4 regions of the Nocardia sp. NPDC001965 genome follow, and region 2 is predicted to be linked to each of the others. Evidence: riboswitches for the same ligand, from Rfam matches in the RefSeq annotation. Region 2 holds a riboswitch; each other region holds the start of a gene.
The links. A riboswitch is a leader RNA that binds a small molecule or an ion and turns the genes downstream of it on or off. The one in region 2 is predicted to bind cobalamin.

Region 1 (5,805 bases), on a different contig from region 2:
ACCCGGGCCAGCGCGACCGCGCGCTGGATTCCCTACTGGTCGACGGGTTGATCGAACAGACCGACGACGGACGGTTCGCGCTGGCCGGTGAGGGCTGAGAGCCCGCCGCTCACTGCCCGGCGGCCGCCGCGCTTCCAGCGCGCCGGATCCGGTCGAGGAAACGTTCGACCTCGGCCCGGTAGCGCGCCGGGCGATCGTCGTGCACCAGATGCCCGGCGCCGGGTATCAGGATGTGCTCCGCGGCCGGATGCAGTTCCGCCATCCGGCGCATCTGCCCCGCCGGGGTGATCGTGTACTCGCCCTCGAGCAGCAGGGTCGGCACGGTCAGCTGTTCCCATTCCGGCCAGAACGAACGGGTGCCCCATTCCTCCGAGATGTCCCGGAACGTAGCGACTTCCCCGTGCAACCGGTAACCGTCCGCACCGTGCTCGAACGAATTCAGGAAATAGCGGCCCGCGACCGGCCCGAAATGCGCGACCAGCGCCGCTTCGTCGGGAAAGGGCTGCGGCCAGGCCTCGACCATGGCAGCCCAGTGCGCGGCCGTCCGCCCGGTGAAATCGGCGGCCATATCCTCGACCACCAGCGCCCGCACCCGGCTCGGATACGTGGCCGCGAAAACCCATCCGTGCAGGCCGCCCATCGAATGGCCCACCACGATCATCGGCTCGGAAATCCCCGCGGTGGCTTCGGCGAGATCGGCGACGAACGCGTCGGTGCTGAGTTCGGCCGGCGCCGGCCGCCCGTGGCCCGCCGCATCGAAGGTGAACACCCGGCCGTGCTCGCGCAGCCAAGGAACCTGGTCCTGCCAGGTGCGGGCACTGCCCATCAACCCGTGCAGCAGCAGTATCGGAGCCCCGGTCCCACCTTCGTCGTGCAACACCGGGCCGAGTTTATTCATATCGCTGCACAGGCCGGGTCTTCGTCGGCCTCGAGCACGCGTGCCGAGCCATCGATACACGCAGGAACCCACCGCGACTTGCCAGGTCCCCTCGCCCCGGCGGCCGGCCAGGCCCGGTTCCGAAGCGACGGAGCACAGCAACCGGCCCCGCCTGCCGCCATCGACTCGCAGGTCTGTGATGCCCGACATCCGCGAAGCCCGGACTCGCCCCTTCAGCACCTACCGACTGCTCACCAGGCTTTCCGCGCAAACCGTCATCCACCCGATCGGTCGACCTCGGTGGTCGGGGCCCGCCCCGGTTCTGGAGCGACAGAGCGATGGAGCGCAGCGACTGAGCGGCGGAGTGAAGAACCGGGGTCACGAGGGCTCCGACCCCGCGCCGCCGGAGGCGGCGCCATCAACACAGTCCTAAGCTCGAGGTATGGCTGTTGTGAAGATCAATGCGATCGAGATCCCCGAGGGCGCCGGTCCCGAACTGGAGAAGCGGTTCGCCCATCGTGCGCACGCGGTCGAGAACTCCCCCGGGTTCCTCGGCTTCCAGTTGTTGCGGCCCACCGCCGGCGAGAACCGCTATTTCGTCGTCACCCAGTGGGATTCCGAGGAGTCCTTCACGGCGTGGCGTGACGGCCCGGCCAAGGAGGCCCACGCCGGGCAGCAGAACAAACCCGTCGCCACCGGCGCCTCCCTGCTGGAGTTCGAGGTCGTGCTCGATGTAGCGGGTAAGCCCGCCTCCTGAATCCTGCCGGACCATCTGGCCACGTCACCGAGTACCAGTGGCGTGGCCAGTGCTTATTCGCGAGCATATTGACGACGGGTCGCACCTGGTGTCAAAGTTCGAGGTGAAAGCGGAGGTGATGCGGTAATCCGGTGAAAACCCGGAGCGGTCGCGCCACTGTGATGTCCGTCCCGGCCGGGGTGGACAGAGTCAGACACCGGCACCTGCGCAGAACTCGCGAACCGGACGCGAGCATCCGGATGAGGAGGATCGACCATGGCCATGACCCACGTCCCGAGCAGGGCCGCCGATACTGTGGCGACAGTGCTCGTCACTGTCGGAGTGGTGCTGCTGGCATTGCTGACGCTGTATCTGGTCGGGTTCGATCAGGGTGCCATTTCGCGCAGTGGAATGTTCATGCACGAACTGATGCACGACGGACGCCATCTGCTGGGTGTTCCATGCCATTGAGCGGATCCTTCGGTGCTCTACTGCTCCGTGGTCTGCTCGCCGGTCTGATCGCCGGTCTCCTCGCGGGTGTCGTCGGCAGTTTCGTCGGTGAACCCAAGGTCGATGCTGCCATCGCCATCGAGGAGGCCGCGGCTCCCGCCGAAGCGCATTCTCACGATCCCGGCGCAGGTCACGCGCATGAGGAGAGCACCGAACACACACACGGTGACGATGCCGTGGTGAGCAGGCCGTGGCAGAAGTTCGGCCAGTTCCTGGCCGATGCCCTGGCGGGTACGGCGTTCGGCGCGATCGTCGCGACCGCGGCGCATTACCTCCGGAGGTTCAGCTCACTGCCCGGCCAGCGACTGGCGCTGGGGGTCGGTCTGGCGGGCTGGGTCGCGGTGGTCGCGGTGCCGTTCTTCAAATATCCGGCGAACCCGCCGGCGGTGGGCGACCCGGAGACCATCAACGACCGCACCCTGCTCTGGGTGGCCGCGGTGGCGCTCGGCCTCGCGGCCGTCACGGCCGCTGCCTATATCTGGAAAGTACTGCGTTCGCAGCCGGAGTCCTTCCGGGCGGTGGCCGCGGTAGCCGGTTTCGTCCTCGTCACCACTCTCGGTTATGTCCTGCTTCCCGGAGTGAACGAGGTGGGCGCCGATTTCCCGGCAACGCTGCTGTGGGAGTTCCGGGCCGCCTCGCTGGCCGTATCCACCACATTGTGGGTGGGTATCGGGCTCGTATTCGCCGCGCTCACCGAATGGAGTGCTCGCCGCAGTACCTCGGTACCGGAGGTCGCTGCTACGGCCGGGTGATCCCGGCCGCGGCCGTGCCCGCGCAGAGTCGGTGCATGAACGACACCGCATTCGTCCACCGGGACAGCGGGTTCGCCCGCCCGACGGCCGTCACCACTGCCTTTGCCGCAATGGTGGCGGCCGTGGGCTGGGGCATCGCCGAAACCGTCGTACGCAGCGTGAACCTGTTGAACGGCGAGGTCGCCGATATCGGCTCGCTCGCGGGCGGCTGGCTGGTCAGAGCAGTGGTATATCTCGTAGTGCTCGGGACGGCCCGGCGGATGTCGCGGGGCGACCGCTGGGCTCGGGCCCTGCTCACCGCCGGGATCGGGGTGATCGGGACAGCCTCACTGGTGGTGGAGCCCATCCGGATGTTCGCTGCCTCGGGCACGCAGCTGTTCGCCGATCTCGGTGCGACGACCGTACTCGTGGCGATCACCCGGATCGGACATCTCGGCGCGGTGTTCGTCGCGATCCCGGCCATGTACACACCGGCCGCTCGCGCCTGGTTCCGAGCCGTACCCGGCACCGGATCTCGCGCAGCACTGTGATCCCGGGCCCCGATCCAGGGCCCGGGACAGCGATCAGGATTCCAGAGCGGCGTCGAGCGTGATGTCGTCCACTCCGGCCAGCGCCTTGCTGATCGGGCAACCGGCTTTGGCCGCGGCCGCCGCCGCCACGAAACCGGCGTTGTCGAGTCCGGACACCCGGCCGCGCACGGTCAGCGCGATCCGGTTGATCCGGAAACCGCCGGCCGGGTCGGGGCCCAGGGTTACCGCGGCCGAGACGTCGAGGCTCTGCGGGGTACCGCCGGCCTGCGCGATCTCGTTCGACAGCGCCATCGCGTAGCAGGACGAATGCGCCCCCGCGATCAGCTCTTCGGGGCTGGTCGTGCCGTCGGCGTCATCGGCCGACCGCTTGGGGAAGGACACCTCGTACTTGCCGACCCCCGAGCTGACCAGCTCGACCTGGCCGGAGCCGTCCTGCAGACCACCGGTCCATGCGGTGCGCGCGGTACGTGTGGGCATCACGATCCTTTCGAAGACGATTCGTTGTGAGCCTGTCCGAACCTACTCGTACCGTCAGCCCGTCGCAGCGGTTCGTTCGTCCAGACGGGCCAGAGCCGTGGTCCAGACCTCCCGGTGCCGGTCGCGGGCGGCTTCGCCGGCGAAACCGCTGTGCCGCAAACGCAACCGGATGCCGCGCGGCTGTTTGACGAACTCCACCCGGACAACGGTTTCCGCGCCCTCGGTACCCTCGGCACCGGTCACCCAGGTCATTTCGACCAGTCGTCCCGGTTCCAATCGGACGAAGCGGCCGTAATGCGGCCGGACGGTCCCCTCGTGCAGGGTCTCGAAATAGAACGGCTCGTTCGCCTCGGGCCGCATCCGGACCGAGGACGGCTCCGCGAACCAGATATCGAACCCCTGGGTCCACGCCAGATACAGGAGATCGGGTGAAGCGGTCATCACCCGCTCCACCATGAGTTCGTACGGCCGTGCGGACAGGTCCGGTACACGCACTTGCTGGTCGACCATCACTGGACCATACCCGCGTCTGGCCAGGTGCCGTCGCAGATGCCGCGATCACGCGCCGCCCCCGGCCGGTGCACGCGCAACCGGCAGGTCCGTGTTCGGAATACCATTGCGGCACCGGGAATCCGGGTGCGCACCGACGATCGAACACAACGGGCGAATAGGGTGGTGCAGGTGGAGAGTTCGCGATGACGGGCTGGCAGGTGGTCCTGCTACTGGGTTGGCCGGCGCTGGCCGCGGCACTGGTCGAAGTGCTGCGGCAGCGTCGCATGCTCCTCCGGGCCCGGCAGGCGCTGGACACCGCCGAGCGCACGGTCGCTGCGCAGCAGCGAGAACTCGGAGCGCGGGCAGAGCGTCTGCTGATCGCGCGGGAACTGCACGATGTGGTGGGGCACAACCTGTCGCTGATCAATGTGCAGGCCGGGATGGCCCTCCAGCAGGTGGAGAACAAATCGGCCAAAGCGGCCGGTACTGTGGCCGAGATCAAATCGACCAGCCGCAACGCACTGGAGGATGTGCAGGCGCTACGCCATGCCATCCAGGCTGTCGAGCCCGCTCCCGGGCCCCCCGCCCCGGTCTCCGGCGATCAGCCCCCGGACAGCCGCGACCCGGGCGCGGCCGATCGCGAGAAACGTCCCCGGCGCGGCGGTTTCGGTCGCCGGGAACGGCCGGGCGGCGACCGTTCGCCCCGGAATGTGGAGAACGGGGGCCGTCTCCCGGTCGCCGCGGTCGCACCGAGTCCACCGCCCCGTGAACCCGATCCCACCATGTCCGATCTGGACGAACTTCTCCGTAAACCCCGGGCGGCGGGCCTGACCGTACACACCCGGGTGGTGGGGACTCCCGATTCGCTGCCCGCGGCCATCGACGACGCCGCCACTCAGATCGTGCGGGAATCCCTCGCCAATGTCGTCCGCCACGCTCCCGGCTCCGAAGCCACCGTGACCGTCCGCTACACCGCCGATTCGGTGGACCTCACCGTCGACAACACCCGCCCCACCGGCAGACCGGAACACACCGGCCCCACTCGTGGCATGGGCATCATCGCCATGCGCGAACATACGCACGCCCTCGGCGGTGCGCTGACCGCCGGCCCGAAGCCCAGCGGTGGTTATCGGGTGGCGGCGCGGCTACCGAGCCGCCCGCTCCGGATAGCGATCGACCCGGACGCCCGGCCGCGCACCCGTAAAGATCCGACGGACAGCGGTTCTCGCGAAACGACGGCTCCGGTCGCGGTGACCACCGAGCCACGGCGGATCGCGCCGGGCCGGGACGGGACCGATCCCGGCGCGGCGGAGTGATACCGCGCCTCAGCCGGGGTTCGCGTCACGCCGCTCCGCCTCGGTGAAGCCCTCGGCCCGGGCCGAACCCGCAGGCTCCTGCAAGCGCCGTGAATAGGCACCGGCCGCCCGGAAA
Region 2 (5,805 bases):
GGACGGCTGTCGCGCGGGCATCGCGGCGGACCAGCATCAGCTCGGTACCCCGGGCGAATTCGACCGCGGCGGGCAGCCCGAAGTCCCGGTCCGGTTCGTCGCGCCAGTTCGATCGGGTTGCGGCATCGGGTACGCAGCAGGCCACGCAGTCGTCGAGCATTCGTTCGGCGTCGCGGTGCATCCCCTGACACATGCTGATCCAGGCGATGAGCGACATGGCCACCACCTGCAGCGCTACCGGCTGCGGGTCGAGGTCCCGGCTGGCCGCGAGTGCGCGCTCGGCCCAGCGGCGCGGTTCCCGCAGCGATCCGGTGAAGAACGGAATGCGCAGGGCGATCAGCCCGGCGGCGATCTCCAGTCCGACCGCCGCCTCGCCCGGTGTGGCGATACTGCCCTCCATGGCATTGAGCAGGTTGTCCCAGGCCGCCCGAGCCCAATCGAGGAGTGCCTGCTCGTCGGGCCCGAACCAACCGGCTCGGGCCGCGACCACCTTGTCGCGGTAGTAGCGGCGGTGCCTGCGTGCCAGCCGGTCCGCCTCGGCGCCGTGTTCGGCCAGGCGCTGCTGGGCGAAAAGACGAATGGTTTCGGCCAGCGAATAGCGCACGGTGGTCACCGTCAGATGGATCGAAACCAGCGACTGATCCACCAGCCGCTCCAGTAGGCCTTCGATCTCGGACCGGGCCAATCCGCCCGCCCGGTCCGAGTCGTCGGCGCAGACCGCTTCGATGGCCTCGAGTTCGGCGCCGACGTCCTGCCCCGCCGCGTCGGCGCTGTCGGGGTCGACGTCGTACCCGGCCGCGAACACCGACAGCCGGTCGAACAACAGCCGCTCCTTATCGCGGCAGAGATCGTAGGACCAGGCGATGACATCGCGAATCCCCTGGTGGCGCGCGTCCGCGCCGACCCTGGGCCCGTTCTGCCACTGCAACCGCCGGTCGCCGTCGGCACCGCTGAGGTCGCGCAGGATCATCGGCAGCGGTTGACGCGACAGTCGCGCGGCCGCCAGCCGGATGTAGAGCGGGTGGTTGTGCACATGCCGGCAGATCGTGGCCGCCGGCTCGCTCTCGCTTTCGGTGAGGGTGTGCCCGACGAGATCGGCGCGGGCGCGGAACAGCGCCAGCGCCTGCTCACCCGACAGCGCGGGCACCGGCACCAACTGCTCGTCCACCCACCCGATCGCCTCGCGGCTGGTGGCCAGCACGGTGAGTCCGGGCGCCGCGTCGAGGAGATCGGCGATCACCGAGCCCGCGCCGGCGAGCACATGTTCGCAGTTGTCCATGACCAGGATCGTCTGCATATCCCGGCCGGCGGCGTCGCGGCGGCGCAGCGTGCCGAGCACCGCGTCCCACGCCGACCGTCCGGAGAAATCGGCCTCGATCACCGAGCCGGCGACCTGTTCCTCTACCGCCGTCGCATCCGCACCCCGGGACAGCAACGCGAGCCGCACCCAGTGCACCGGGGTCCGCCGCGCCCGGTGGAACCGCTGGACGGCCTCGGTCGCGAGCCGGGTCTTTCCGATACCGCCCGCGCCGATCAACGTCACCAGGCGGGTCCCGCCCAGCAATGCCATTCCGATTCGCTGTAGTTCCCGGTCGCGGCCCACGAAATCACTGGCAGCCGCGGGTGGCAATCCGTGGACCGAAGTTCGCCCTGCCGACACAACTCGGTAGCGTAATGGACCGGGGGACGGGCCGATCGATGTCGGTGCGGAGTCCACCCACTCGCGGGCCGATCCGACCGTGCTCCGGACCGGCGGCGGTGTGCCGGATCGCCCGGCGGATGCTCCGCCTCCGGGCGGCTCGCGCGTCAGGACATCGGGTGGCCGTCTGTGATATCGAGCGCAGCCGATTTCATCGCCGCTGTCAACTGTGCGGCGGCATCCAGCAATTCGACCCCCAACAGGGTGCCGTCCGAAGCGAAATCCAGTGCGGCCACCGTTTCGCCGTCCTTGTTCTGGACCGGCAGCGTCGATACCGCACGGCGTGGACCGGGCAGGTCCGTCGCCATGGAGAGATAGGCGGCGTCGGCCCGCCTGTCCCAGGTCAATTCCTCGATGAACGAGTGCCGCGGTGTTCCGGTCACTGGTATCCCCCCGGGTCGGCTCCGGTATTCGTGAGACCTACCGGAGCCACGCTACCGAGCGTTGCTGCGCCGGTGCAATGGAGACGGGTCCGCGGTAGCGGTCCGGGCGTCGCCCGCGGTGGCGGATTCGCTTCGAACCCGGGCCGGGCGCGGAAAAGATGCTGTTCCCGGGGACGGCGGTCCGGTCCCTCGGCGGCGTTCTGTGCGGGCGGCCGCGGCCGCCAGTGCCGCCGAGAACGCGATGATCAGTGCGGCGATCGTGAAGGCGGTGCCGAAGTCGGTGCCGATGACCGGGATGACGATCAGCGGACCCGCCACCTGGCCGACCGCGTACCCGGCCGTCAGTTTCGCCGCGGCGCGCGTCACGTGCAGTCGGCGCGCGAAATCGAGAGTCAGGACCACCACGGCCAGGAAGGTGGCGCCGAAGGTCGCCGCGGCGACCACCGCGGCGGCGATACTGCCCGAGGCCGCGGCGACCGCGGTGCCGGTGGCCTGCAACCCGAGGGTCGCGACGAGGCTCGGTCCGGTGCCGAATCTGCGCGCGACCCGGTGCCAGGCCACGGTCGCCGGCATCGCGCAGACCCCGACGAGCGTCCAGACCAGCGCCCCGGCGGTGGAACTGCCGCTGCCGGCGACGGCCGCCACCAGAAAAGTTCCCACGATGATGTAGCCGACGCCTTCGGCGAAGTACGACCCGAGCAGCAATTGCCACGCGCGCCGTGCTGCCGCGTCCGGTCCGGCGGTCGGGTCGGTGTCGGTGGTGCCGGGTTCGGCACGGATATCGAGCAGCAGGGCAGGTATCAGCAGCAACGCGGTGAGCACTGCCGAACCCAGCCAGAGGCCCTGCCAGGACAGATGGGGTGCGGCGAGCACCGTGTAGATACCGGTGACCGCGATTCCCGCGCCGACGCCGGCGAACGCGACGCCGGACGAAGCGCCCTCGCCGCGGTGGTGCGCGACAGTGGCGGCACAGGCGATGAAGATCGCCGCGCTGGCCGCGCCGGCGACGAATCGCAGCGCTGTCTGGACGCCGACCTGGGCAGTTGTGGCCATCGCGGCTTCACTGGCGACCAGCAGCACCGACCAGACGACGAACATCGAGCGCCCGCTCCACTGCGGCCGACGGGACAGCAACAGCGCTCCGGCCAGGTAGCCGGCGTAGTTGCCGGTCGCGATCACCGCACCGTCGCCGGTCGTGATCCCGGCCGAACCGGTCATGATCGGGAGCAGCGGAGTGAACACGAAGCGGCCGACCCCCATCGCCGCGGCCAGGCCCGCGGCGGCGGCCACGCCCACCGCCGGGCCCCGCAGTCCGGGCCGGCGGCCGCGGGCCGGAGTTCGCGGATCGGTCATGGCCGCCACCCTACGGCCCGCCCGGGGCGAGCCTGCCGAGTGTGCGGAATCGACCGGGTACGGCCAGGGGTTCCGAGCCGGGCATATGCTGGCCGGTGCAGCTGGTTCATCCCGTACCGCTCCGGCGCCCGGGATGTCGAAGCCTGCCGCCCGGGTGTGCCGGACGGCAGGTGAGAGGGAACCCGGTGGGAATCCGGGGCTGTCCCGCAGCGGTGAGCGGGAGCGATCGTCTTCGTGCGGCACCGGGCCCCGGCCCGGGAAGCGACGACGTGGTACCGGCCCGGGAGTACTTTTCGCCCGGTCGGCCGATCGAGGTCGATACCCGTGAGTCCGATGACCTGCCGGTTGCGCCGGGCGCGCCGTGCCCGGCGGCCGTCGCCTCGTGGATCGGGCGTTACGCCGGTAGAGAAAGGATCTCGGCGGTGGAGAAGATGTACGCCGGTGGCCGGCTGCGGGCGCTGCGTGAGCAGCGAAGCCTTTCCCAGTCCGGACTGGCCAGAGCGCTGGGGTTGTCGGTGAGCTACGTCAACCAGCTCGAGAACGATCAGCGGCCGCTGACGGTGCCGGTGCTGATGCGCCTGACCTCTACCTTCGATCTGGAGGTCGGATTCTTCGCGGCGGAGACCGATGCGCGGCTGCTGGCCGACCTGCACGAGGTGTTTGCCGAGGATCCGGAAGCCACCGCGGTGACCAGCGGCGAACTCGACGATCTGCTCTCCCGGGTACCGACGGCGGCACGGTTGCTGATCAGCCAGCATCGACGGCTGCGCAGCGCGGACGCCCGGCTCGAACAACTGACGGCGGGAATCGGCGGTCCGGTCGCTGCCCCGCGGACCGCCATGCCCTACGAGGACGTACGCGACTATTTCTACGACCGGCGCAACCATATTCCGGCCCTCGATATCGCGGCCGAGGAATTGTTCGCAGCCGGCGGTTTCACCCTGGGTGGTCTGGATCTACAGCTGGCCCGGTTGCTGCGCGACGACTACGACGTGGCGGTGCGGATCCGCTCGGAGGACCCGGTCCGGCCCGGACCCAAACGGGTCTACGACCCGCAGGCGCGCACACTCACCCTCGCGCGGCGGCTCACCGCCGGGCAGCGGGCGTTCCAGCTCGCCACCCAGCTGGCTTTCCTCGGCTGTTCCGATGTGATCGAGGACCTGCTGGGCGAGACCGCGGTGCTGCCGGACGAGTCGCGGCGGCTGCTGCGTATCGGACTGGCGAACTACTTCGCGGGCGCCCTGATCCTGCCGTACGGTCGATTCCTGGACGCGGCGGAACGGTTGCGCTACGACATCGACCTGCTCTCCGCGCAATTCGAGGTCGGGTTCGAGACCGTATGCCATCGTCTGTCGACATTGCAGCGCCGGGGCAGTCGCGGGGTGCCGTTCTTCTTCGTCCGTACCGACCGTGCGGGCAACATCTCGAAACGCCAGTCCGCGACGGCATTCCATTTTTCCCGGGTAGGCGGTAGCTGCCCACTGTGGGTGGTCCACGACGCTTTCGCCACCCCCGGCCGGATCCGCACCCAGATCGCCGAGATGCCCGATGGCCGGACCTACCTGTGGCTGGCCCGCACCACCGGCGAGCACAATCCCGGGTATCTGGCGCCCGCGCGGGATTTCGCCGTCGGTCTCGGCTGCGATCTCGCGTTCGCGGAGAAGCTCGTCTACTCGCACGGGTTGCCGATCCACGACTCCGCCGTCGCTGTACCGATCGGCGCCGGCTGCCGGGTGTGTGAGCGCACCGCATGCGCTCAGCGCGCGTTCCCGCAGATCGGCCGCCCGCTTGCGGCCGACGAGAACCGTCCGGCGAATACTCCGTACGCACCGGCGCGCGATTCCGGGTGAACCATCCCGCCTCCGCTGATGCCCGGCCCGCGGAACGGGGTACCGCGCCGTAGGACGATCGTGTGCCGTGTGCGCCGCCCCGGCCGTGCGCCGAGAATCCTGCTGGGATCCGGGCGGATCCGGCTCCGCCGGGTCGCGGCGTAGCGGTAGCCGGGCCGCCTGTCATGGCGTTCCACAGTTTCTGCAAATTCGCAGGTCCGCTTCCGCAAAATTCGCCTTTTGCGACGTATTTCCGCAGGCCCACGGGCTATGTAGCGTCCGAAAGAAGCGAATCGCAGCGACCCTGGAGGCATCGGCCCGTGAAGAATCACCTCGTCCGCACCCACCGTTCGGCGGAGCATTTCCCCCGCGAGGAGCATCTCGCGTGGCGGATCGCGGAGGTGGCCACCGATCCGGTGGCGGTCACCCCGGAAACCGAGGAGATGATCGTCAACCGGATCATCGACAACGCGGCCGTCGCCGCGGCATCGCTGCTCCGGCGGCCGGTCGCCGATGCTCGCGCGCAGGCGCTGGCGCACCC
Region 3 (5,805 bases), on a different contig from region 2:
AGTAGCACAGGTGGGTGTGGATCTGGACGGAATCTGCCACCCCGGAAGTCGCCAACCGGAACGCGTCCACCGACCAGTCGAGGTACGCCCGCTGTTCGGCGGCGCGCAGCGGCAGCAGTTCCCGTAGTGCCGGCTCGTCGACCTGGACGATGCGGATACCCGCGTTCTGCAGATCCACCGTCTCGTCCCGGATGGCCAGTGCCACCTGCCGGGCCGAATCCGCCAGCGGCTGATCGTCGCGGACGAAGGACCAGGCCAGGATCGTGACCGGGCCGGTCAGCATGCCCTTGACCGGTTTATCGGTGAGCGACTGGGCGTAGGTGATCCAGTCCACCGTCATGGCGGCCGGGCGGGAGACGTCACCGAACAGGATCGGTGGGCGTACACAGCGGGTGCCGTAGGACTGCACCCAGCCCAGGTCGGTCGCCGCGAATCCGTCGAGCTGCTCGGCGAAGTACTGCACCATATCGTTGCGTTCCGGCTCACCGTGCACCAGCACATCGAGCTCCAGTTCCTCCTGCAGCGCGATGACCTCGCCGATCTCGCCCCGCATCCGCCGCACGTACTCGGTCCGATCGATCTCGCCGGACCGCAGTGCCGCGCGGGCCAGCCGGATCGCCGAGGTCTGCGGGTAGGAACCGATGGTGGTGGTGGGCAGGGCGGGCAGTCGCAACCGATCCTGCTGCAGGGCCCGACGCTGTTCGGCGGGTGCCCGCCGGACGGCTTCCGGACCCAGTGCCGCCAGCCGGGCGCGCACCTGCGCGTCGGCGAGCCGCGGGTCGGCCCGGCGGCCCGCCGCGGCGGCACGGGCCGCCGCCAGCTCCGCCGCGACGACCTCGGTCCCGGAATTCAGCCCGGTGGCCAGCACCCGCACTTCGGCGATCTTCTCGGCGCCGAAGGCGAGCCAGGAACGCAACGCGTCGTCGAGCCGGGTCTCCACTGCCAGCGAGTACGGGGCGTGCAGTAGTGAGCACGAGGTGGATACCGCCAGGGACCGCACACTGCCCAGCAGAGTGGCCGACGTCGACAGCGCCTCGTCCAGGTCGGTCCGCCAGACATTGCGGCCGTCGACCACACCCGCGACGAGCAGTTTGTGTGCCAGGGCGGGAATCGCCGCGACGGCGGCGATATCGGTACCCGCCACCAGATCGACCGCGATACCTTCGATATCGGTCTCCGCCAGCGCATCCAGCGCCGGTCCCGGGTGGCCGAAATAGGTGGCGACCAGCACGGCCGGGCGGTTCCGCGGCCCGGTCAACTCCGTGTAGACGCGGCGGACAGCCGCCAGCTCGGCCTCGGTGAGGTCGGTGACCAGTGCGGGTTCGTCGAGCTGCACCCAGCTCACCCCCGCTTCGGCCAGCAGGCCGAGCAGTTCCCGGTACAGCGGGATCAGTTCGCCGATACGGTCCAGCGCGCTGCCGCCGGTGGATTTGGCGAGCTTCAGGAAGGTGACCGGTCCGATCACCACCGGCCGGGCCGCGACACCGAGTTCGATCGCCTCCGCCACCTGTGCCAGCAGCGCGCCGGGGTGCAGAGTGAAGGTCGTTCCCGGATCGAGCTCGGGGACCAGGTAGTGGTAGTTCGTATCGAACCACTTGGTCATTTCCAGCGGTTCCACCGACTCGTTGCCGCGCGCGGCCGCGAAATAGCGGTCGAGCGGATCCTCGATCCCGGTCACCCGGGCCGGTAGGGCGCCCAGCAGCACGGCCGTATCGAGCATCTGGTCGTAGTAGGAGAAGGTGCCGACGGGGATCGAATCCAGGCCGGCGGCGGCCAGCTCGGCGTACTGGTCGCGGCGCAGAGCGCGCCCGGCCTCGTGCAGCGCCGCCGCGTCGATACGCCCGGCCCAATAGGACTCGGTCGCGCGTTTGAGTTCCCGGCGCGGGCCCACCCGGGGAAGTCCGAGAACCGTTGCGGTGAAAGGGTTTTGCGAGATAACAGTCACGGTATCGCTCCAGTGCTGAAGTGCGACGACCATCGCCGTTCCCGGACGCACGGCACCGATGAGACCCCGGACGACCGGCCGCGCGGGCGGGTCGGATGTCAGCACTGGTGGCGGCGCCTGATCCACGAGGCGGTGGCCACCGGATACGGCGTACCCGGTACAACCGGCAGGTCTTCGGACTCGCGGGCACCGGCCGATACGGCCGACCTACTGGCCGTCGCTTCCCGGGCGGTACACCCAGTGCTCATGACGGCGGTCGTTCCTGCTCACCGCTGCGGGACAGTTCCGGATTCCCACCGGATTCCCTCTCACCCGCGTGTTGCGGGCTTCGGCGCCGGGGCGGACGTTCGGGGCTCCTCGTCGTCCGGCCGGCGGACCAGCTGCGTGGACCACAATAACGTGGGCGCGCCGAACTGCCCAGGGCGGTAGGGCCGGTGCCCGACCGGGGCGGGCTTCGCATTCCTTCGCAAAATCGGCCGCGTCCGGCGGGAAGCCGGGAAATCGCAGCACCGGAGGATACGCACAGGCCGGGGTTGTGGGTCGTGAGATATGACGGTGCGGTGAACAAGACTTCGCAGCGTTGCCATACGCAGCTGTGAAGATCCTGCCAAGTGGACTTCGCTGTCGATCCTGGCTGTGGCGCCGGGTACGTTGGTCCAATGTTCTCGAAAGTCTTGGTTGCCAACCGCGGCGAAATCGCCATCCGAGCCTTCCGCGCGGCGTACGAGCTCGGTGTCGGGACGGTTGCCGTCTTCCCGCACGAAGACCGCAATTCGGTCCACCGCCTGAAGGCCGACGAGGCATACGAGATCGGTGAGGAAGGCCATCCGGTCCGGGCCTACCTCTCGGTCGAGGCGATCATCGAGGCCGCCGCGACAGCGGGCGCCGATGCGATCTACCCGGGGTACGGGTTCCTCTCGGAGAATCCGGATCTGGCCGCCGCGTGCGCCCGGGCGGGAATCACCTTCATCGGTCCCTCCGCCGAGGTCCTCGAACTGGCCGGTAACAAGGCGCGTGCGATCGCCGCGGCAAAGGCGGCCGGACTGCCGGTGCTGGATTCGAGCGCTCCTTCGGCCGATGTGACGGAGCTGCTGGCGGCCGCGGAGACCATGGAGTTCCCGGTATTCGTGAAGGCTGTCGCCGGCGGCGGTGGGCGTGGGATGCGGCGGGTCGCCGAGCGGTCGGGGCTGCGGGAGGCGATCGAGGCCGCTTCGCGCGAGGCCGAATCGGCGTTCGGCGATCCGACGGTGTTCCTGGAGCAGGCCGTGGTGAATCCCCGGCATATCGAGGTGCAGATCCTGGCCGATACACAGGGCAATGTGATGCACCTGTTCGAGCGGGACTGTTCGCTGCAGCGGCGGCATCAGAAGGTGATCGAGCTGGCGCCGGCGCCGAATCTGGACCCGGAACTGCGGGACCGGATCTGCGCGGACGCAGTGGCCTTCGCACGGCAGATCGGGTACAGCTGCGCGGGCACGGTGGAATTCCTGCTCGACGAGCGCGGGAACCACGTGTTCATCGAGATGAACCCGCGAATCCAGGTGGAACATACGGTGACCGAGGAGATCACCGATGTGGATCTGGTGCAGTCGCAGCTGCGGATCGCGGCCGGGGAGAGCCTGGCCGATCTGGGATTGAGCCAGGACACGGTGACCATTCGGGGCGCGGCGTTGCAATGCCGGATCACCACCGAGGACCCGGCCAACGGTTTCCGTCCCGATACCGGTCGCATCACCGCGTACCGCACTCCGGGCGGCGCCGGGATCCGGCTCGACGGTGGCGCCAACCTCGGCGCCGAGATCGGCGCCTACTTCGATTCCATGCTGGTGAAACTCACCTGCCGGGGCCGTGATTTCCCGGCCGCGGTGGCACGGGCGCGGCGCGCGCTGATGGAGTTCCGTATCCGCGGGGTCACCACCAATATCCCGTTCCTGCTCGCCGTGCTCGACGACGAGGATTTCACCGCGGGCCGGATCACCACCTCGTTCATCGACGAACGCCCGGAACTGCTGGCCACCCGCGAGCCCGCCGACCGCGGCACCAAGATCCTGAACTACCTGGCCGATGTCACGGTCAACAAACCGCACGGCGCCCGGCCCACTGCGGTGTACCCGCACGACAAACTGCCCGCGATCGACCTGTCGGTGCCGCCGCCGGACGGTTCGCGGCAGAAACTGCTGACGCTGGGCCCCGAGGGTTTTGCCCGAGCGCTGCGGGAACAGAAGGCGGTCGGGGTCACCGATACCACCTTCCGCGATGCCCATCAGTCGCTGCTGGCGACCCGGGTACGCACCAACGGCCTGCTCGATGTGGCCGGGCACGTGGCGCGGCTGACCCCGGAACTGTTGTCGATCGAGGCGTGGGGCGGGGCTACCTACGATGTGGCGCTGCGATTCCTGTACGAGGATCCGTGGGAGCGGCTGGCGGCGTTGCGCGAGGCGGTCCCGAACATCTGCCTGCAGATGCTGCTGCGCGGCCGTAACACCGTCGGCTACACCCCCTACCCGGAGCGGGTCACCCGGGCCTTCGTGGCCGAGGCCACCGATACCGGCATCGATATCTTCCGCATCTTCGACGCGCTGAACAATGTGGACCAGATGCGCCCGGCCATCGATGCGGTCCGCGAAACCGGCACCGCGATCGCCGAAGTGGCGCTCAGCTACACCGGTGATCTCGCCGACCCGGACGAGAAGCTCTACACCCTGGACTATTACCTCAAGCTGGCCGAACAGATCGTGGACGCGGGTGCGCACGTGCTGGCGATCAAGGATATGGCCGGACTGTTGCGGGCGCCGGCCGCGGTGAAACTGGTGACCGCGCTGCGCAGCAATTTCGATCTGCCGGTCCATGTGCACACCCACGACACCCCCGGCGGGCAGCTGGCAACCTATCTCGCCGCCTGGCAGGCGGGCGCGGACGCGGTCGACGGCGCCTCGGCAGCGATGGCCGGAACCACCAGCCAGCCCGCGCTCTCGGCGATCGTGGCCGCCGCCGCGCACAGCGAATACGACACCGGGCTGAACCTGCGCAATGTCTGCGATCTCGAGCCCTATTGGGAGGCGCTGCGCAAGGTGTACGCGCCGTTCGAGTCGGGGCTGCCCGCGCCCACCGGTCGCGTCTACACCCACGAGATCCCCGGCGGCCAGCTGTCGAATCTGCGGCAGCAGGCCATCGCGCTGGGCCTGGGCGACCGATTCGAGGATGTGGAAGCGAAATACGCGGCCGCGGACCGGTTGCTGGGCCGGCTCATCAAGGTGACCCCGTCCTCCAAGGTCGTCGGTGATCTCGCGCTGTCGCTGGTGGGCTCCGGGACCGATATCGAGGATTTCGCCGCCGACCCGGGCCGGTTCGATATCCCCGATTCGGTGATCGGTTTCCTGCGCGGTGAACTCGGCACCCCGGCCGGTGGCTGGCCCGAACCGTTCCGGGAGCGGGCGCTGGCCGGACGCAGCGCCGCCAAACCCGTGGTGGAACTGTCCGCCGCGGACGAAGCCGGCCTGGCCGGTACCTCCGACGAACGGCGTGCGACCCTGAACCGGCTGCTGTTTCCCGGCCCGACCGCGGAATTCCTGGCGCACCGGGAGAAGTACGGCGATACCACCGGCCTGTCGGCCAACCAGTTCTTCTACGGTCTGCGGCACGGCGAGGAACACCGCGTCCAACTGGAGAAGGGTGTCATCCTGCTCATCGGCTTGGAAGCGATCGCCGAACCCGACGAGCGCGGTATGCGTACGGTGATGTGCATCCTCAACGGCCAGCTGCGCCCGGTCTCGGTGCGCGACCGTTCCATCGCCAGCGAGATCCCGGCGGCGGAAAAGGCGGACAAGAACAATCCGCACCACATCGCGGCGCCGTTCGCC
Region 4 (5,805 bases), on a different contig from region 2:
AGTCGTGGGGCGTCCGGAGCGAGCGGGAACGCCGGGGAGCGGGAGTACTGACATGAACCGACGGTAGGAACGGGAATCCGGCCGCGGCGTCCCGCTACGGGACTGTCTGCGGCCGGTACCCCGGTATGCCGGTGGCCGTCGGTTGGATCGAGGGTAAGGGTCAGTCGGGGATGGGGCCCAGGTTCAGCCCGCGCCCGGCCAGATAGGGTGCCGGGTCGACCGGGCCGACACCGGGCTGGTGGACCTCGTAGTGCAGGTGCGGTCCGGTGGACTGGCCGCGGCTGCCGACGGTGGCGATCACGTCACCGGCGCGCACGGGCTGGCCGACCGATACCAGGATGTCCTGCATATGGCCGTACACGCCGACGCTGCCGTCGTCCTGCTGGACGCGGACCCACAGCCCGAACCCGGTGGCGGGACCGGCCTCGATCACGACGCCGTCGGTGACCGTCCGGATGGGGGTGCCCATATTGGCGGCGAAGTCGATGCCGTTGTGGTTGGTGCCCCAGCGTGACCCGAAGCCCGAGGACACGACGCCGTCGGCTGGGTATACGGTGGTCGGTCGCGGCGGCTCGAAGAACGGGAACGAGACCGGGGCGGGCTGGGCGGCCTGATGGGGATCCCAGGCGGCGGGGTCGTGTGAGACGGCGGGCCGCTCGGCGGGGGCGCGGTCGGCCGGGTCGGCCGCGGCCTCCGAAGTGGCGGCCACCGGAGTGATCTGTTCGTTACCGGAATCGGCTCCCGCGGCGAAGAGGGCGAAACCGGCGCAAAGGGCTGTCGAGGTGGCGACGACCTGCGTCGTGAGGTGGCGACGGCCGATCGGCGGCACCGTGAGCTTACGGAAAGGTAACGGAAGGGTCACGGGCATGGTTACAAGCTAGGGGAGCGACACGCCGATTCAGCAATCGTGTGGCAACAGTCACGAGATCATATAAGCCCAGGTCGAGTATTACCGAACGATAACGAAACCGGAGATATCGGCCGACGAGCTGCACAAATGAGACATTGATCTAGATTTGACCGGAGTGTGCCAGAAGGGCCACACTATTTCAGTGGTCGCTAACAGAGTTGCGCCGCTGACGGCGCTGGCGGACCCCACCAGGCGCGCGATATTCGAAGCGTTGCCGGCCGGACCGCGCTCGGTCGGCCAGCTCGCGGCGCAGATCGGAATCAGTAGTTCGGCGGTATCCCAGCATCTGCGTGTCCTGCGGGATGCCCGGCTGGTGATGATGCGGCCGGCCGGTAATCGCCACCTGTACTCACTGGACCCGCGCGGACTCGGCGACGCCCGCGACTACCTCGAACAGTTCTGGCAGAGCGCACTGGCCGCCTACGCCGCCGCGCTCAGCGAGGCGAGCGAGCGGGGCTGACGGCCTCGTGGCGCTCTACCGTCGCCTCAGCCGACCCTGCGGTACGCCGCCCCGGTCACGCTCGCTTCGCCGCGGCGTTTGTTCAGCTGCCGGTCCAGCGCCGCGATCACCTCGGCCGAACCGATCTGTAGCAGGCCGGGGTCCGGGGTGGCGGCGAAACGGTCGCCGGTGCGGCCCGCCCACAGCACCTCGTGCCGATTCAGCAGATGGCGCGGCGGTCCGCCCTGCTCGGGCGGGGTGGGGCCGAACAACTGCACCGTGCGGGTACCGAAGGCGGTGGCCAGATGCGCCACCCCGGTATCGCCGCACAGGACGACGGAGGCCTCGGCCACGGTCGCCGACAGTTCGATGAGGTTCTGGGTTCCGGCCAGTACCCGATGCCCGGACAGGCCGGCGCGCGCCGCGATCCCCAGGGAGTCTTCCCGGTCGGACTCGTCGCCGGTCAGCACCACCTCGTGCCCGAGGACCAGCAGATGCCGGATCACCGCCGCGAACCGGTCGGCGGGCCAGCGACGGGCCGGTGCGCCCGCGCCGATATGGACGACCACGCTGTCGCGGTGACTGGTGGTGGCCACCGGCGGTAGCAGCCCCAGATTGCGGCGGTCCGCGCCGATCCCGTCGAATTCGAGCAGGTGACACCAGCGGTCGATGGGGTGATGGTCGGGCTGCCACTCCGGTGCCGGGATCTCCGGGAACCCGGGATCCCGGTAGGTGAGGATCCGCTCGGCGCCGGTTTTGCCGAGCTGCGCGATAGGGGTGGCGCCCGGGCGGTGCAGGTTCACCGCCAGTTTCGGCGGTGGACCGTCCCAGCGCAGGCCCTGCGGATCGGCGACGGGGACCATCTCGTCCACGCAGGCGATCACATCGACGATGGGACGCAGATGATGGGGCGCGGCCAGTACCAGATGATCGCTGCGCCGGGCCCGGCGCAGCGCACGCAATGCCGGGACCGCAGTCAGCAGATCACCGAGACCACGTGCCTGAAGCACGAGAACTACCGACACCCGACTCTCCTAGCCACCTGTTGCCCGTTGCGCCGCCCCCTCCCGCACCGTCCTGGTGGGGAACGGACCACGACGAGAGCATTTCCTTGGATGACTACCCGTGACACCCGGGTGCAAACGTTGACCGGTCGCGGCCTGGATCACATGCTGGGCGTTCGCCCTGCGCGCCGCTACCGCCCGCCACCTGCCGAGACAGGTTTCGCGTGCGATGAGCCCGTGGTCACCCGAGGGACGCTCGCGTAATGTGTCCGATGTCCGAGGGGAAGTCCGGTGTGAATCCGGCGCTGTCCCGCAACTGTGTGGCTCGTGCAGAGCCGCAGCCAGATACCCGCGGATGAACCAGGAACGGTCGTGATCACGTGGGTATTGATCGATGCGCCGAACGAGCCGCTCGATTCGCGGCCCGTTTCGCATGTCTTCGTCGCGTGACACTGCCGGACGCGACAGGAGTCGGATATGCGTTGTGCACCCTCGAAACCGAGCCGCCGGTCGATTCTGATCGGGGGTGTGCTGGCCGCCGGAGCGCTGGCCGCCGGATGCGGCCGCGGATCCACCTCCGATACCGGCACTTTCACCGCCGCTTTCCAGGGCTCCGGCGCCGGAGAGGGCATCGATCCCGGGGTGAACACACTGTTCATCGACGAGGCGCGGATGAAGGCGGTCTACGACGGCCTGTTCGAAGTGGACGGTTCGATGACCCCGATCCCGCGCTTGGCGGAGTCGGCCGAACCCAGCGCCGACGGCACTCGGTGGCGGATCGCCCTCCGGGACGCGGCCTGGCACGACGGGAAGAAGTTCACCGCACGCGATGTGCTGTACACCTTCGCGCGGGTCCTGGGTCCCGCTCGGCAGCGCCCGTTCATCGCGGCCACCTCGCTCGACCAGGTGGATCTGTCGGCCAGCCGCGCGGTCGACGACCGGACCGTCGAAATCGTGTTGAAGCGACCCTCTTTCGAGTTTCTCATCGCACTGTCGGGGTACGGCACCAAGATCGTCCAGGACGGGGCCGCCGATTTCACCCGCCCGGTCGGCACCGGGCCATTCGTCTTCGACTCCTTCGAAGCCGGCCGGCAGTTCACCGCGCACCGGAACGAGAACTACTGGGACGGTGCACCGGGTATCCAGGAGTTGCGCATCCTCAGCGCGGAGGCGGACGCTCGGGTGAACGCGGTGCGCGGCGGCGAGATCGACTACGCCGACAACCTCACTCCGTCGGCCGCACGGACACTGGCGGGTGGTTCCGGTGTCACGCTGGTGTCCACCCCGGGGAGCGGAATCTACTTCTTCGCCATGAAGACCGATCGCCCGCCGTTCGACAACCCGGATGTACGCCGTGCCGTCATGCGGATGGTCGACCGGACCGAACTGGTGAAGGTGGCGCTCGAAGGTCAGGGGGAGCCCTCCAACGATGTCTTCGGTAAGGGCTACCAGTACTACGCCGACCTGCCGCAGCACGAATACGATCCCGACGAGGTGGGCAGGTTGCTGCGCCGGGCGGGCGTCCGGGATCTGACCTTCGATCTGTTCACCGCCCCGGTCGCCTACGGGTTCGTCGAGGCGGCCCGGTTGTTCGCCGACCAGGCCGCCGCCTGCGGGGTGAAGGTGAACGTGGTGCTGGGCTCGAAGGACAGCTACTACACCGACGCGCTGCGGACCGGGCAGCTCACGATGGGACAGTCCGGCCCGTTGCCGATCCCCAACCACTTCGCCTCACGGCTGCTGACCGGCTCGCCGCAGAACCGCACCAAATGGTCCGATCAGCGGTTCGATTCGCTCTACGCCACCGCGCAGGCCACCCCGGATCCGCAGCGCCGCGCGGCACTCTATCGGGATATGCACGAAATACTGCAGGACAGAGGAGGTTTCGTGTTCTTCGGGACCACGCACTGGAACAGTGCAGCCCGCGACAGGTTCCGGCAACTCCCGGCCGCCGTACCCAATTCGCACGACTGGGCCCGGTTCGACGCGGTCGCGCCGCGATGACCACGATGCGGCTCGACCGGGAGCGGGCACGCTACTGGGTGGCGCGCTGGGATCGCCAGCAAGAGCACTACATGCCCGACCGCGAAGCCCGTTTCGAGGTGATCGGCGAGGTACTGACCGAGCTGATCGAGCGGCCCGATCCGCTGATCGTCGATCTCGGTGTCGGCCCGGGCACCCTGGCGGACCGGCTGCTCGCCCGCCTCCCCGGTGCCACCGTCGTCGGGGTGGACGCCGACCCGCTGCTGCTGGCACTGGCCGATTCCGGGTACGGATCGGTCCGGTTCCGAACCGTTTTCGCCGATCTCCGCGAGCCCGGCTGGTTCGCGGCGCTGGGTCTGGAGCGGGCACCTGACGCATTCGTGAGCACCACGGCCCTGCACTGGATGAACCGGTCGCCGCTGCGGGCGCTGATCGAGACGTGCGCACAGGCGCTGCCGCCGGGCGGAGTCTTCGTCGACGGTGACCACCTGTACGAAGGACCGGCCGGGCCACGGCTCGACGGTCTGGGCCGGGCGCTGACCGCGCGGCGTGCCGAACGGGTGGGTTCGGCGACCGCGGAGGATTGGTCGGCGTGGTGGGCGGCGGTCGGCGCGGCACCCGAGCTCGCCGAGCTGGTGCGCCTGCGCGCCGGTGGTTTCGAGCACACGGTCACCGACCGGCCGACCGTCGGCGACTACACAGCTTTCCTGCGCGCCGCCGGTTTCGCCGAGGCCGGGACAGTCTGGCAGTACGGTGACGACCGCGTCGTGGTCGGGATCCGGTAGCGGCCCGGTGGCGGGGGATTCGCAGGTGGTCCGCCGGTTGGTGCTGCGCCGGGCCGGATTCGGCGTCGGCCAGCTGGTGGTCCTGCTCGTCCTGGTATTCGTGTTGTCGCTGCTGCTGCCCGGCGATGCCGCCGATATCCAGAGCAACACCATACTGAGCGAGGCACAGCAGCAGACCGCGCGCCGGCTGCTCGGGCTCGATATGTCGCCGGTGACCAGGTTTCTCGATTGGATCGGTCGTGCGCTGCACGGTGATCTGGGCACCTCCTACGCCGGCGGCGAGCCGGTCGGCACCGTGATCGCGGGTCCGTTCCTGATCACCGGGCTGCTCGCCGGAACAGCACTGATCCTGCTGGTCCCGATCGCGGTGCTCGCGGGGTTCGCGGCGGGAACGCGCCCGGGATCGGCGCGAGACCGGGTGATCACCTCGATCAGTATCGGATTCGATTCGATTCCCGATTTCGTTCTCGCCGTCCTGCTGGTGACTTTTCTGTCGATCCGCCTCGAGCTGTTTCCCGCGACCTTCCTGGGCGTCGATCCGGGCACGCTGCTGGAACGGCCCGAATATCTGGTGCTTCCGTTGATCGTCACAGTGGCCCGGGTCGCGGCGCCGCTGGTGCGTCTGGTACGAGCGGGAGTCATCGATGTGCTGGACCGGCCGTATATCGCCCAGGCCCGCCGGGC

Region 1: another riboswitch for cobalamin. It lies ahead of ACWCPQ_RS30290 (CbtB domain-containing protein); the one in region 2 lies ahead of ACWCPQ_RS03815 (short-chain fatty acyl-CoA regulator family protein).
Region 3: another riboswitch for cobalamin. It lies ahead of metE (5-methyltetrahydropteroyltriglutamate--homocysteine S-methyltransferase); the one in region 2 lies ahead of ACWCPQ_RS03815 (short-chain fatty acyl-CoA regulator family protein).
Region 4: another riboswitch for cobalamin. It lies ahead of ACWCPQ_RS06990 (ABC transporter substrate-binding protein); the one in region 2 lies ahead of ACWCPQ_RS03815 (short-chain fatty acyl-CoA regulator family protein).

The regions. Positions count from the first base shown of each region.
Region 1 is NZ_JBSFDZ010000039.1:3,877-9,681, forward strand. Features, by position in the region: gene ACWCPQ_RS30275 (A/G-specific adenine glycosylase) at 1-98, shown strand, start outside; gene ACWCPQ_RS30280 (alpha/beta fold hydrolase) at 110-880, opposite strand; gene mhuD (mycobilin-forming heme oxygenase MhuD) at 1,320-1,634, shown strand; cobalamin riboswitch at 1,706-1,853, shown strand; gene ACWCPQ_RS30290 (CbtB domain-containing protein) at 1,896-2,084, shown strand; gene ACWCPQ_RS30295 (CbtA family protein) at 2,075-2,875, shown strand; gene ACWCPQ_RS30300 (hypothetical protein) at 2,911-3,405, shown strand; gene ACWCPQ_RS30305 (OsmC family peroxiredoxin) at 3,439-3,882, opposite strand; gene ACWCPQ_RS30310 (SRPBCC family protein) at 3,937-4,392, opposite strand; gene ACWCPQ_RS30315 (sensor histidine kinase) at 4,578-5,690, shown strand; gene ACWCPQ_RS30320 (vWA domain-containing protein) at 5,700-5,805, opposite strand, start outside.
Region 2 is NZ_JBSFDZ010000001.1:833,360-839,164, reverse strand. Features, by position in the region: gene ACWCPQ_RS03830 (helix-turn-helix transcriptional regulator) at 1-1,660, opposite strand, end outside; gene ACWCPQ_RS03825 (DUF2283 domain-containing protein) at 1,807-2,082, opposite strand; gene ACWCPQ_RS03820 (YbfB/YjiJ family MFS transporter) at 2,134-3,435, opposite strand; cobalamin riboswitch at 3,589-3,778, shown strand; gene ACWCPQ_RS03815 (short-chain fatty acyl-CoA regulator family protein) at 3,867-5,285, shown strand; gene prpD (2-methylcitrate dehydratase PrpD) at 5,585-5,805, shown strand, end outside.
Region 3 is NZ_JBSFDZ010000012.1:92,437-98,241, reverse strand. Features, by position in the region: gene metE (5-methyltetrahydropteroyltriglutamate--homocysteine S-methyltransferase) at 1-1,978, opposite strand, end outside; cobalamin riboswitch at 2,112-2,272, opposite strand; gene ACWCPQ_RS18895 (pyruvate carboxylase) at 2,605-5,805, shown strand, end outside.
Region 4 is NZ_JBSFDZ010000003.1:104,521-110,325, forward strand. Features, by position in the region: gene ACWCPQ_RS06975 (M23 family metallopeptidase) at 161-868, opposite strand; gene ACWCPQ_RS06980 (ArsR/SmtB family transcription factor) at 1,053-1,370, shown strand; gene ACWCPQ_RS06985 (glycosyltransferase family 9 protein) at 1,397-2,374, opposite strand; cobalamin riboswitch at 2,582-2,724, shown strand; gene ACWCPQ_RS06990 (ABC transporter substrate-binding protein) at 2,831-4,357, shown strand; gene ACWCPQ_RS06995 (class I SAM-dependent methyltransferase) at 4,354-5,121, shown strand; gene ACWCPQ_RS07000 (ABC transporter permease) at 5,090-5,805, shown strand, end outside.